Regions from separate parts of the Exiguobacterium sp. SH0S1 genome, predicted to be linked through region 3. Evidence: riboswitches for the same ligand, from Rfam matches in the RefSeq annotation. Region 3 holds a riboswitch; each other region holds the start of a gene.

Evidence for each region. Region 3 has a riboswitch for S-adenosylmethionine ahead of metK (methionine adenosyltransferase). Riboswitches for the same ligand answer to the same signal wherever they lie in the genome.
Region 1: linked by a shared signal. The riboswitch ahead of mtnK (S-methyl-5-thioribose kinase) and the one ahead of metK (methionine adenosyltransferase) in region 3 are both predicted to bind S-adenosylmethionine.
Region 2: linked by a shared signal. The riboswitch ahead of EVJ20_RS03790 (aminotransferase class I/II-fold pyridoxal phosphate-dependent enzyme) and the one ahead of metK (methionine adenosyltransferase) in region 3 are both predicted to bind S-adenosylmethionine.

Annotation. Positions count from the first base shown of each region.
Region 1 covers NZ_SJVC01000005.1:857-5,048, forward strand. The annotation lists gene mtnA (S-methyl-5-thioribose-1-phosphate isomerase) at 1-427, opposite strand, end outside; gene mtnK (S-methyl-5-thioribose kinase) at 424-1,578, opposite strand; SAM riboswitch class I at 1,660-1,762, opposite strand; SAM riboswitch class I at 1,968-2,070, shown strand; gene EVJ20_RS11695 (2,3-diketo-5-methylthiopentyl-1-phosphate enolase) at 2,142-3,296, shown strand; gene EVJ20_RS11700 (2-hydroxy-3-keto-5-methylthiopentenyl-1-phosphate phosphatase) at 3,293-3,943, shown strand; gene EVJ20_RS11705 (methylthioribulose 1-phosphate dehydratase) at 3,940-4,192, shown strand, end outside.
Region 2 covers NZ_SJVC01000001.1:745,065-749,256, reverse strand. The annotation lists gene EVJ20_RS03800 (MDR family MFS transporter) at 1-686, opposite strand, end outside; gene EVJ20_RS03795 (AI-2E family transporter) at 945-2,045, opposite strand; SAM riboswitch class I at 2,223-2,323, shown strand; gene EVJ20_RS03790 (aminotransferase class I/II-fold pyridoxal phosphate-dependent enzyme) at 2,400-3,575, shown strand; gene EVJ20_RS03785 (iron-containing alcohol dehydrogenase) at 3,572-4,192, shown strand, end outside.
Region 3 covers NZ_SJVC01000001.1:1,159,061-1,163,252, forward strand. The annotation lists gene EVJ20_RS05930 (GNAT family N-acetyltransferase) at 1-322, opposite strand, end outside; gene EVJ20_RS05935 (YtxH domain-containing protein) at 487-984, shown strand; gene metK (methionine adenosyltransferase) at 1,024-2,232, opposite strand; SAM riboswitch class I at 2,364-2,483, opposite strand; gene pckA (phosphoenolpyruvate carboxykinase (ATP)) at 2,802-4,192, shown strand, end outside.

The DNA.
Region 1 (4,192 bases), on a different contig from region 3:
CCGTGAGCGCATGCTCCCCGATGGCCCGATACGTGTCGACGTCTCGCTCGAACAGCGCGATGGCCCGATGTTTGATGTCAGTCGCGATTCTTTCAAAGTCGTCTCCGACGTTGAATCCGAGAAGCGACTCGATCACGTTTTGAAGATTGACCGCCGTCGGTCGCGTCGCGATCAACCGACGGCCGACGAGGTCGAGCCGGCGTGTGAAGTCCGGGTCATCTTGAAGCCGGACCGCTTCTTTCGCGAGCACGAATGCGCCGAAATAGGCGATGGCCGGCGCGCCTCGGACTTGTAACGTCTCGATGGCGTGCTCCGCCTGTTCGAGCGTCGCGATCGTCACGTACCGCTCCTCATGGGGCAGTAACGTTTGGTCTAAAATGACGAGCTCGTCCCGGGACGGTTCGAAGCGAATGTTTTGGACTGTCATACGCGTACCCCCGCTAACAGCGTCACTAATTCATCGATCGAACGGATATCGTGGCGCTGTTTAATGAGCGTCGTGCCGAGCGTGAGCGCTTCCCGTTTCCGCTCGAGCCGGACCGTTTCCGGTAACGTCTCGAGGTCATTGACTCCGGCGAGGCCGATGGTGCGGCGAATCAGTTCGCATCCGGCATAGCCAATCGTGTCGCTAAAGATGGTTTGAAGTAGTTCATCGACGAACCCGTCCGTGTTGAACGGTTCGACCGCCGTCTCAAACTTCGTCCGGAACGTCTTCTCAAACGTCTCCCATACCGTCAATACGTCGGTGAACCGCTCGAACCGTTTGAGTGGGTCATGGAACGTCGATAGCGTCAAATGGGCGACAATTTGCCCGATGTCAAAGCCGAACGGTCCATAAAAAGCGAACTCCGAATCGATGACTTTCGTCTCTTGTTGCGTCGCGAAGATGCTGCCTGTATGTAAGTCCCCGTGCAAGAGCGCGTCGTGTTTCGTGACGAAACCGACTTTCAGTTTCGTGACCTCCACTTTCAATTTCTGGTCACGCCAAAGCGCTTCGACGTCCTGACGGAGCGCGGTTTCGATGTTGTTCGATTCGGCATCTTTGTACGGATCGGTGAAGATCAGTTTTTCAGTGATATCGCATAGTTCCGGGTTGTAATAATCCCGTTCTTTCCGCTTCTTCTCAATCGGGCCGGCCGCATAGTCGGACGTCTCAAACAACGTCTGTCCTAAAAACTCACCGATGTGACGGGCAAGTTCAGGATACGTTTTCCCTTCCAAATAGCCCGTCCGGACGATATCAAAGTCAGACAAGTCTTCTAAAATCGTGTAGGCGAGCGTTCGGTCACTGCCGAGAACGACCGGGACGAAACGCGGGACGACGCTGGCGAATTCGCGCAACGCGAGCTGCTCGATCCACGCCCGTTCAAGTGTGAGCGGCCAACTCTCGCCGACGACTTTCGCATACGGTAGCGCCTGCTTGACGATGAGGCTCGTTTCGCCTTGACGGATGCGGAAGACGAGGTTCAAGTTGCCGTCCCCGATCTCCTCGCAATGCGCGATGCCCCCATCTTCGAGTAACCCTAACGTTCTGACGTGCTCGACGACTGTCTGTTCTGTAAATGGTTGATAAGCCATGTCTGTTTCCCCTTTCGGTATATTCCCCACAAAAAAAGCCCCTTTCTCCGCGAGAAAGAGGCACAGCCGTAACGGTTGTTCCTCTCATCTGTCAGACGTATGTCTGGTGGATGTAGCACCGTGCCTACTGGTCGGTTGCTGCGGCATCATCGGGCCAATTCCCTCTGCCAACTCGCGATAAGAGTGTCGTATTCGATTGTGTGAACTTGTTGTGATGAATATTACGGACTCGACCCCACCTTTGTCAACGGCAATTTGCTGGAGCAACGGTCACTTTTTTTATGCATATATGGTAACAACGAACTCAAACTTTTTTTCTCAAAAAAAGGAATTGACGAACCGGATATTGTGTGACAAAATTCAATTAAATTTCACAACTTCAAAATACATTCTTATCAAGAGCAGACGGAGGGGACAAGCCCGATGATGTCGCAGCAACCGACCCGATTGGGCACGGTGCTAATTCTTGCAGCGTAAGCTGAGAGATAAGAGTTCATTTTTTTATGATGACCTCTTGCCTCGGCATGGGGTCATTTTTTGTTTGACCGGAAGGAGGAACGAACATGAGTATTACTGCCACATATGAAATCAGCCGGACGGACCGCGTCGCGACTGTCGCCGAGAAAATCGCCCTCGAACTGACCGTCGGCACGTGGACGGAACTGCCTCACCTAGAGCAAGAACAATTAAAGGCGTATCGGGGCGAGGTCGTCTCAACGACGCATACGGAAACAACGAGCCGCTTCACAATCCGTTATCCGCTCCATAACGTCACGCCCGACTTCTCATCCATCTTGACGACGACGTTCGGGAAATTATCGCTCGATGACTCGGTACGCTTGATCGACTTAACGTTACCCGAAACGCTTGCATCTGAATTCCCCGGAGCAAAGTTCGGTGTTCAAGGCGTTCGTGAGTTGCTCGACGTACATGATCGCCCGCTCGTCATGAGCATCTTTAAAGGGATCATCGGCCGTGATTTACGCTTCTTAGAACAGCAACTTCGAGACCAGCTCGCCGGCGGCATCGACATCGTCAAAGATGATGAAATCCTATACGACAACCCGCTCACTCCGTCGCTTGAACGAGCTAAAATCGGGGCGGCCGTCATCCAAGAACAGTTCGAAACGACCGGGAAACGTTCGCTCTATGCCATCACGCTCAGCGGTCCGGTGTTCGGGCTGCGTGACCAAGCGCTCCGCTTGATCGAGGCGGGCGCGACGGCACTGTTGTTCAACGTCTATACATACGGGCTCGACACACTCCGCGAACTCGCGAGCGATCCAACAATTAACGTCCCGATTTTGGCGCACCCCGCGTTCGCCGGGGCCTTGACCGGCTCGATCAGCCACTCGCTCTTGCTCGGAAAATTGATCCGCCTCGCGGGGGCCGACTTGACGCTGTTCCCGTCCCCATACGGTTCACTTGCGACACCGTCTGATGAGGCGTTCACGATTCGGGATGGCAGTGCTCGGCCGCACTGGACGAAACCGATTCTACCGGTCCCATCGGCCGGTATCCATCCGGGGCTCGTCCCGGACATCATCCGTGATTTCGGCACAGACGTCGTCATCAACGCCGGCGGCGGCATCCACGGTCACCCAGACGGCGCGGCCGCCGGGGCCCGGGCGTTCCGACAAGCGATTGAGCAAGTATTGGGCGTGGCGAGCCAGACGAACGAGCTCGAGGCCGCGTTAAAGGCGTGGTCAAAACAATGACGATTCACATCTTGTGTGACTTCGATGGGACGATCACGGCCGAGGACAACATCATCGCTTTGATGCGGGCGTTCGCACCGCCCGAATGGCACGCGCTCAAAGACGATGTGCTCGCTCAAGACATCTCGATCCGCTCCGGGGTCGGGCAGATGTTCCAGCTGTTGCCGAGCGCTGACGCTTCGGCGTACCGTGACTACTTGCTGGACCGCATCACCTTGCGCCCAGGTTTCCCAGCATTTTTGGAAGAGATCCGAGAACATGGCTGGAAGTTCGACGTCGTCAGCGGCGGCATGGACTTTTTCGTACACCCGATCTTGCAAGACCACGTCGCGCCGGACCACATCTACTGTAACGTCGCCGACTTCTCAGGCGAGACGGTACGCGTCGACTGGCCCTACGCCTGTGACGCGCATTGCACGAATGATTGTGGTTGCTGCAAACCGACAATCGCCCGGACGATCGTCGATCCCGTTGATCGCTTGATCGTCATCGGTGACTCGGTGACCGACTTCGAGATCGCCAAACGGGCCGATTTCGTCTACGCCCGTGGGCAACTCATCACGCTCTGTGAAGCAGAAGGCATCGCCTACGCCCCGTTCGAGACGTTCGACGACATCACCCATCACATGAAGGAGGTGCACGTATGAGCGTGACCGCACGTTGGCTTGAACTCGCCGACATTAAAGACGAACTCGCCGCGCGCGACTGGTTCCCCGGAACGAGTGGCAATTTGGCGATTCGTGTCTCCGACGACCCGCTGACCTTCCTCGTCACGGCGAGCGGACGCGATAAACGAAAACGGACCGCGGACGATTTCGTCCTCGTAGACGCGGCCGGCAGGTTACTTGGCGAACAAACTGGTAAACCGTCCGCTGAGACGCTGTTACACGTCGAGG
Region 2 (4,192 bases), 410 kb from region 3:
ATCAGCGAGAAGCCCATCGAGATGAAGACGCCGGCGAAGATGAAGACGAGAAAGACTTTGTCGTTGTAAAAGACACGTAAGACGTCACGGTTCGACGGTGTCTCCGCTTCGGTCGTCTCTGGGAGCGACTCGCGGATGAAACGTCCGAGAACGAGCGCGTACAAGGCGAAGACGAACGCTGCCGTGAAGAAGATGTACTGTCGGTCGATGAACAAGACGGCACTGCCGAGCAGGGGACCGAACGCCGCCCCGATATTATGCCCCATCCGTAAGAGACCGAACGCCTCGTTCATCTGTTCCGGCTCGGTCACGTCGGCGACCATCGCGCTCGCTGCCGGGTGGAACAGCGAGTTCGTCAAACCGAGCATGGCGTTCAAAAGGAGCAGCGGCCAAAACGTTTCCGCGAAAGCGAAACCGATGAGCGCGACCGCATCACCGAGGATGGCGGTCATCATGACCGGTTTTCGACCATATAAGTCGGCGAGACGTCCGCCGACGACCGAGCCGATGAGCGCCATGATCGGTCCGGTCGCTAAGATGACGCCGACTTGGACGTAGCTGTCGAGCTTGTCGCTGTAATAGAGGACGAGGAACGGGGCGATCATGAACATCATGACACCGGTGATCGTCTCGCCGAGGAAGCGAATCCAAATGTTACGGTCGAGCCGTTTGAGTGATTGAATCATGCGTTTCACCTGCTTCTACAAAATAAAAGGGACGAAGGATGCACGGAGGCATACTCGTCCCTACTTGCTTATGCACGCCTCGGAAGACAGGCGGGTGACTTCAGTTCATGAAACGGAAGACCCCGACCTGTCAGTATGAAATTGGATACGATGTGGCTGCGTCATGACTGACATGGCGGGTCCTCCTTTCTGAAAGTTTACTCTTCGTTTCAACTGTATGACAGGTTCTTGAAATGTGTCAACATATTTTGACTTGCGTCATAACAGTTCATTTAAATTCTTGCGGGTGAGCCGATAATCGATCAACCGGGACAAGACGACTTGAATCATCGCGGTCACGGGTACGCTGATGAACATCCCGACGAGGCCGAACAGGCTCCCCCCGATGATGATCGATGTGATGACCCAGAACGGGGTGATCCCGACGCTGTCGCCGAGAATTTTCGGGCCGAGCCAAAGTCCGTCGAACTGTTGCAGCAAGAAGATGAACAACAAGACGAGCAGGGCCGTGAACGGGTCGTAGAAGTAGGTGATGATGAACGCCGGGATCATCCCTAAGAGCGGCCCGACGTATGGGATGAAGTTCAGCACCCCGATGATGACACCGAGCAAGAGCGCGTACGGCGCGCCGATGATCAAGAGCCCGATGACGGCCATCACGCCGATGATGAGACAGTCGAGCGACTTTCCGATGATGTAGCGTTTAAAGATATAGTCCATCTCTTGGAAGATGTCGATCGTCGTCTTCGCCGAGGCGACCGGGAACATCGCGTACAGTAGACGCTTGAACATCCGGGCGAACACTTCCTTGTCTTTCAACAAGTAGATCGAGATGACGATCCCGATCAACAAGTTGATCAACGTCATCGTGAAGCTCGACACGTAACCGACCGAAGACACGACGGCCGTCTCGACCCATCCGGAATACCGTTCCTCGAACCGGTTAAAATCGATCGCTTGGGCGATCGTCGCATTATACTCCTCGACATACGTTTTCAGCTGCCCGAGAAAGCCATCGATTTGGCGAATATAAAACGGGAGCTCCTCGATGAGAGACGCGACGCTCGAATAGATGCGAGGGAACAGCGTCACCGCTGACACGACAAGGATCCCGATGAACGTGACGTAGACGATCAACAAGCCTTGGTAGCGCTTCAAGTGGAACCGCTCTTCTATATAGGATAGGACGGTGTTGAGGAGCAGCGCGATGGCGATCCCCATGATGATCGGCGTCAACAGCTGAAACGCATACTGCATGACCCGAGAGATCGTGTCCGGCTCGCTGATGACTTTCCATAGGACGAGCAGAATCAGCCCGATCACGCTTAACTTCCATATCAATTGACGGTTTAGTTCCAATGGTCTATCCCCTCATGCTGTAAATTTTGCAGAATAACGTTCACCTTTTACTATGAACGTTTTTTTACCGGGATTCAATAGCGGTAAGGAATTTTTGAAATAAGGATTGACAAGGTTGGTAACGTTTGGTTTACTAAATGACATATTACAGAAATTATCAATTGCATATAAAAACACTTTCTATCAAGAGAAGCGGAGGGACTGGCCCGATGAAGCTTCAGCAACAGATTGTTTCAATACTGTGCTAATTCCAGCAAGGTGACCTTGAGAGATGGAAAGGTGGTTGTTTGAATACGTCCGTATCTCGACACCCCTTTCCTCGGAAAGGGGTGTTTTTGCATAGGAGGACTATTCATGACAGACAGACGCTCGAAGTTACTTAAAACGTTACCACCCCAGCATTTCGTCGGACTCGCCGCCGAAGTCGCCGCACTCGAGCGTTCAGGCCGCGACGTCATCCGGCTCGGCCAAGGGACGCCCGACTTGCCGACACCGGCCTCGATCTGCGAGGCGCTGCAGACGGCCCTGCTCGACCCGGCGACGCACCAATACGGACCGTTCCGGGGACAGACGCGCCTGAAGCAAGCGGTCGCGACGTTCTACCAGACCGAATACGGCGTCGCGCTCGATGCCGAGACCGAAGTGGCCATCTTGATCGGCAGCAAGTCGGGACTCATCACGCTCCCGCAATGTGTGCTCGAGCCAGGTGACGGCATGTTGCTACCGAACCCGGGCTATCCGGACTACATCTCGGGGGCACGTCTCGCCGGAGCGGTCGTCCACGACCTCGTCCTCCGGGAAGAGAACGGCTATCTTCCTGATTACGAGACGCTCGATCCGCAGGGGGCGCGACTCATGTATTTGAACTACCCGAGCAATCCGACCGGCGCCGTCGCGTCGCCCGCGTTCTTTGACGACACGGTCCGGTTCGCGAATAAGCATGACCTCATGGTCGTCCACGACTTCGCCTACGGCAGCATCGGTTTCGACGGTCACGTCCCGCCGAGCTTCCTGCAGGCGCCTGGAGCGAAAGACATCGGCATCGAGGTGTATACGATGTCGAAGGCGTTCAACATGTCCGGCTGGCGGGTCGCTTTCGCCGTCGGCAACCGCGACATCATCGAGGCGATCAACACGTATCAAGACCACGTCCATGTGAGCGTGTTCTCGGCCATCCAAGAGGCGGCCATCGCCGCGCTCGAGTCGCCACGTTCGCTCCGGGACGACTTGTCACGGTTGTATGAGGCCCGCCGCGACCGGCTCGTCGACGGGTTACGTCAGGCCGGATGGGACATCACGGCCCCGAGTGGCTCGTTCTTCGTCTGGGCGAAAGTGCCGGACGGGGACGCAAAATCGTTCTCGTATAAGCTGCTCCACGAGGCAGGGGTCGCCGTGACGCCGGGCTATTTCTTCGGCTCAGAAGGCGAGCGGTACGTCCGGTTCGGGCTCGTCTCCGCCGAGCCGAAGATCGACGAGGCCGTCGAGCGGATCGAGAAACTGTTCGCGACGTATGAAGAGGTCCGGGCATGATCCGCCAAGCCGTGCTCGAGTACGACCATGCGGATGACGCGCTCGAGCGGCTCGATGAATTGATCGCTGGCCGTCGTGCTCACGTGCTGCGCGGGCAGAACGGTTTTGACGTCGTCAAGCGTGTCCTGCCAGCGATCACTGCCTATCCGACATCGCTGTTCCGTGGCGAATGCACGGACGCCGAGGTCGAACGGCTCCGTTTGAAGGATGTGGACGTCCTCCTTGCCGTCGGTGGGGGCAAGCTCGTCGACACGGCGAAACTCGTCGCTTACCGGCAAGGTGTCCCGCTGATCGTCATCCCGACGCTCGCCTCGAACTGTGCCGCCTTCACGCCGCTCAGCGTCATCTATGACGAGCAGGGAGCCTATGACCGCTACGACGTGTTCCGCGTCGTCATCGAGCGGGTCATCGTCGACGCAAGGGTCGTGACCGACTCGCCGTACGACTACTTCCGGGCCGGCGTCATCGACACGGTCGCCAAGTTTTACGAGGCCCGCTATTTGAGCGGCGACAGTTCGCCTGATGCCGGCGTCAATACCGGTCTCGCCTTGGCCAAGCAATGCGGCCGGCTCGTCGAACTCGACTTGAGTGAGTCCAGTTTCACCGCGTATGGGCCA
Region 3 (4,192 bases):
CTTTCCGCTCTTGGAGATGTGTCAGCAGTTCCGCCCCAAGTCCTTGGCGATGGTGAGCCGGATGAAGATAGAGACGAAGCACTTCCCACGTATCACCGCGGTCGATCGCATGGTAAAACCCGATGACGTCTCCTTCGGCCTCACCGACGATGAACAACTGTTCTTTCGCTTCTTCACTCGAACCGATGGCCCGGACGATCTCTTCTTGTTGATAGGCGCGCTCCATCACCTTAGACCGAACGTCATCTGTCACACTGATGGTCGCAAGTGCGATATCTCGAATCGTGGCGGCATCTTCTGGTACGGCTTCCCGCATCTTCATAACAGCTTCCCCCTTTTGGCCAATCTAGTACTATCATTCCCCATCACGTAAAAAATATCCTGCTCTTCTATTACTTTTTCGTGTCGAAATCAAGCAGAACGTTATTTTCTATTTTAACTAGGGTATATGAGTACCAATGCCAACTTACAAAGGAGTGTTTAGACATGGAACCAACATTACAAAACGATCCGCACGCAGCTAACGCTAACAACCCGAATCGCCAATTCGACCAAACCAACTCGGGTGGTCCTAGAATCAACGTCGTGACCGGAATGCTTCTCGGTGCGCTCGTCGGCGGTCTGATCGCCCTACTTAGCTCGTCGAACCGCGAGACGACGAAACAGTCGCTCACGAATGCGAAGTCGTCTGTCGGCGGTCTCGTCGACACGATCAAAGAAGATCCGTCCGGTAAAGCGTCTCAAGTCATCGAGCAAGTGAAATCGGCGTCGGGTATGATTCAAGAAGTGTCGACCGATGTGCAAAACGTCTATGAAAAAGTTGTCGGTGAAGTCGACACGGTCAAAGAAGACGTGAACAAAGTCGTCGAGACGGCCCAGGAAACAAAATCAGATTTACAAGATATTGGTGAGAAAGTCGTCGAGGCGAAAGATACGGCACTCGGCAACGAGAACGCAACAAACGAAAATAAACCACAAGCATAATAAAAACGACCTTTCTCGCGAAAGGTCGTTTTTTTATGCTTATGCGAAACGTTTTGCGCCTTCTTCAAGCACTGCCGCTTTGTCCGTCTGCTCCCATGGGAGTTCAACGTCTGTGCGACCAAAGTGTCCGTAAGCTGCTGTCTGTCTGTAGATCGGGCGACGAAGGTCGAGCATCTTGATGATGCCGGCCGGACGAAGGTCGAAGTTCTCACGAATGAGTTCAACGAGTTCAGTCTCGCTCAATTTACCAGTGCCGAACGTGTCCACCGCGATTGAAACCGGGTGTGCGACACCGATCGCGTATGCAAGTTGAACTTCCGCTTTGTCAGCAAGTCCAGCTGCCACGAGGTTTTTCGCCACGTAGCGGGCCGCGTATGCTGCCGAACGGTCAACTTTTGTAGGATCTTTACCTGAGAACGCACCACCGCCGTGGCGAGCGTATCCACCGTATGTGTCGACGATGATTTTACGTCCTGTGAGACCTGCATCACCTTGTGGTCCACCGATGACGAAACGGCCAGTCGGGTTGATGAAGTATTTTGTCTCGGCGTCGATGAGTTCAGCCGGGATGACTGCTTCGATCACATGTTCTTTAAGGTCCGCTTGGATCTGCTCGAGCGTGATGTCTTCTGCGTGTTGCGTCGAGATGACGATCGTATCGATACGGACCGGGTTGTTGTCTTGGTCGTATTCGACAGTTACTTGCGTCTTACCGTCTGGACGAAGGTAAGTGAGCGTTCCGTTTTTGCGGACTTCTGCCAAGCGACGTGACAATTTGTGAGCGAGTGAGATCGGGAGCGGCATGAGTTCAGGTGTCTCGTTCGTTGCATAACCGAACATGAGGCCTTGGTCACCGGCACCGATCGCATCGATTTCTTCGTCAGTCATTTGACCTTCACGAGCTTCGAGCGCTTGGTCGACACCGAGTGCGATGTCTGCCGACTGCTCGTCGATTGCTGTGAGTACAGCACAAGTCTCAGCGTCAAAACCATATTTGGCGCGCGTGTAGCCGATCTCACGAACAGTTTCACGTACAACTTTCGGGATATCCACGTAAGTCGATGTCGTGATTTCACCAGCTACGAGCACGAGACCTGTCGTGACAGACGTCTCAGCCGCAACGCGGGCGTTTGGATCTTCAGCCAAAATTGCATCCAAAATCGCATCTGAGATTTGGTCACAAATTTTATCCGGATGTCCTTCAGTGACGGACTCCGAAGTGAAAAGTCGACGGTTCAAGTTTGACATTTCGAAAAACCTCCTATTAATAAGGGTGATGTGTGGACGGTACTCGTTCCCCTTACGCGTTGCTTTGGGACGGTAATGAAAAAAACCTTTCGCCACGTTCAATGGGAAAGGTTGAATCGTTCTTCCTTACCCTCTTATCGTTCGAAGCTGTCGCTTCGCTTCAGGATAGCACCTTTTCCGAAAAAGACTACAGGATCGGACGGTTGCTGGGCTTCGTAGGGCCTTGTTCCCTCCACCGCTCAGAATAAGAGTATCCGTTACGAACACCATCATATAAATGCCATACCGTTCTGTCAAGCGTATCTGCTTAATTTGTAAATTTCTTCGTAATCACGGAAATCATTTATGTTTGTGAAATATCAAACATTTTTTTGACGGTTTCCGTTTTTTCACTCCCCGCTTATACAGAATATGTTAGAATGTCTTTGTAAGAAAGCGCTTACTTTAAAGGGTAAAGAAATGCTTGTTTTTGATTAGTGTGTCACATATAATAAAAAGTGTCATACTAATTAATCGCGGAAGTATGCGGATTTCATCCACATCTATTTAGGGGAAAGGTGGGACTCAGGATGGCGACTACGCTCCTGAAAATCGAAGAATTAATTAAGGGTGCCGATGTATTACGGAACTTAACCGTTCCAGAACTGGTGGAAGAAGCCATTCGTAACGGTGAAGGCGTACTGACGAAAGACGGGGCTTTATCGGTCAGTACAGGGAAATTCACAGGGCGGTCACCGAAAGACAAATTCGTCGTCAAAGATGAAGTCAGCAACTCGTTAGTGGACTGGGGGCCGGTCAATCAGCCGATCGCAGAAGACAAGTTCACCGCTCTTCTCGACAAAGTCCTCACTCATCTCGAGACGAAACAGAAGCTGTATTATCTCGAAGCTTCGGCTGGAGCTGACGAGCACTACACGCTACCTGTACGCGCCATCACCGAGTACGCGTGGCACAGCTTGTTCGCGAAGCAGTTGTTCTTGCGTGAGTGGCCAGCGAGAGCTGCATTTGACCCGTTCACGGTCATTTATGCACCGAGCTACAAGGCCGACCCAGCAGTTGACGGGACGAACTCAGAAACGTTTATCCTCGTCTCGTTCGCCAAGCGTACCATTCTGATCGGGGGAACAGAATACGGCGGCGAAATTAAAAAATCGATTTTCTCGGTCATGAACTTCCTATTACCTGAACAGCACGTCTTGTCGATGCATTGCTCGGCCAACGTCTCGGACGCCGGAGAGACGGCGCTCTTCTTCGGACTATCGGGCACGGGGAAGACGACGCTATCAGCCGATATGGAACGTCATCTCATCGGTGACGATGAACACGGTTGGTCACCAGACGGCATCTTCAACATCGAAGGCGGTTGCTACGCCAAGACGATCAACTTGTCGCGTGAGAACGAGCCGCAAATTTATGACGCTATCCGTTTCGGATCGTTGATCGAAAACGTCATCTTGAACGAAGACCGCTCACCCGACTACAAAAACATCTCGCTCACCGAAAATACGCGAGCAGCTTATCCGATTCAATACATCGATAACGCGATGCTCCCTTCACGGGCCGGTCACCCGAACACGATCGTCTTCTTGACGGCCGATGCTTACGGGGTGCTCCCGCCGATCAGCAAGTTGACGAAAGAGCAGGCGATGTATCACTTCCTATCTGGCTACACATCAAAACTAGCCGGGACGGAGCGCGGCGTGACCGAGCCACAAGCAACGTTCTCGACTTGCTTCGGCTCACCGTTCTTACCGCTCGCCCCGGAACGGTACGCCGACATGCTCGGTAAGTTGATCGAACAGCATAACGTCGACGTCTACCTCGTCAACACGGGTTGGACCGGCGGGGCTTACGGTGAAGGATCACGTATGAAGCTCAGCTACACACGGGCCATGGTGAACGCCGCGATCAATGGTCAATTGCGTGACGTCGACACTGTCAAGCACGACATCTTCAACGT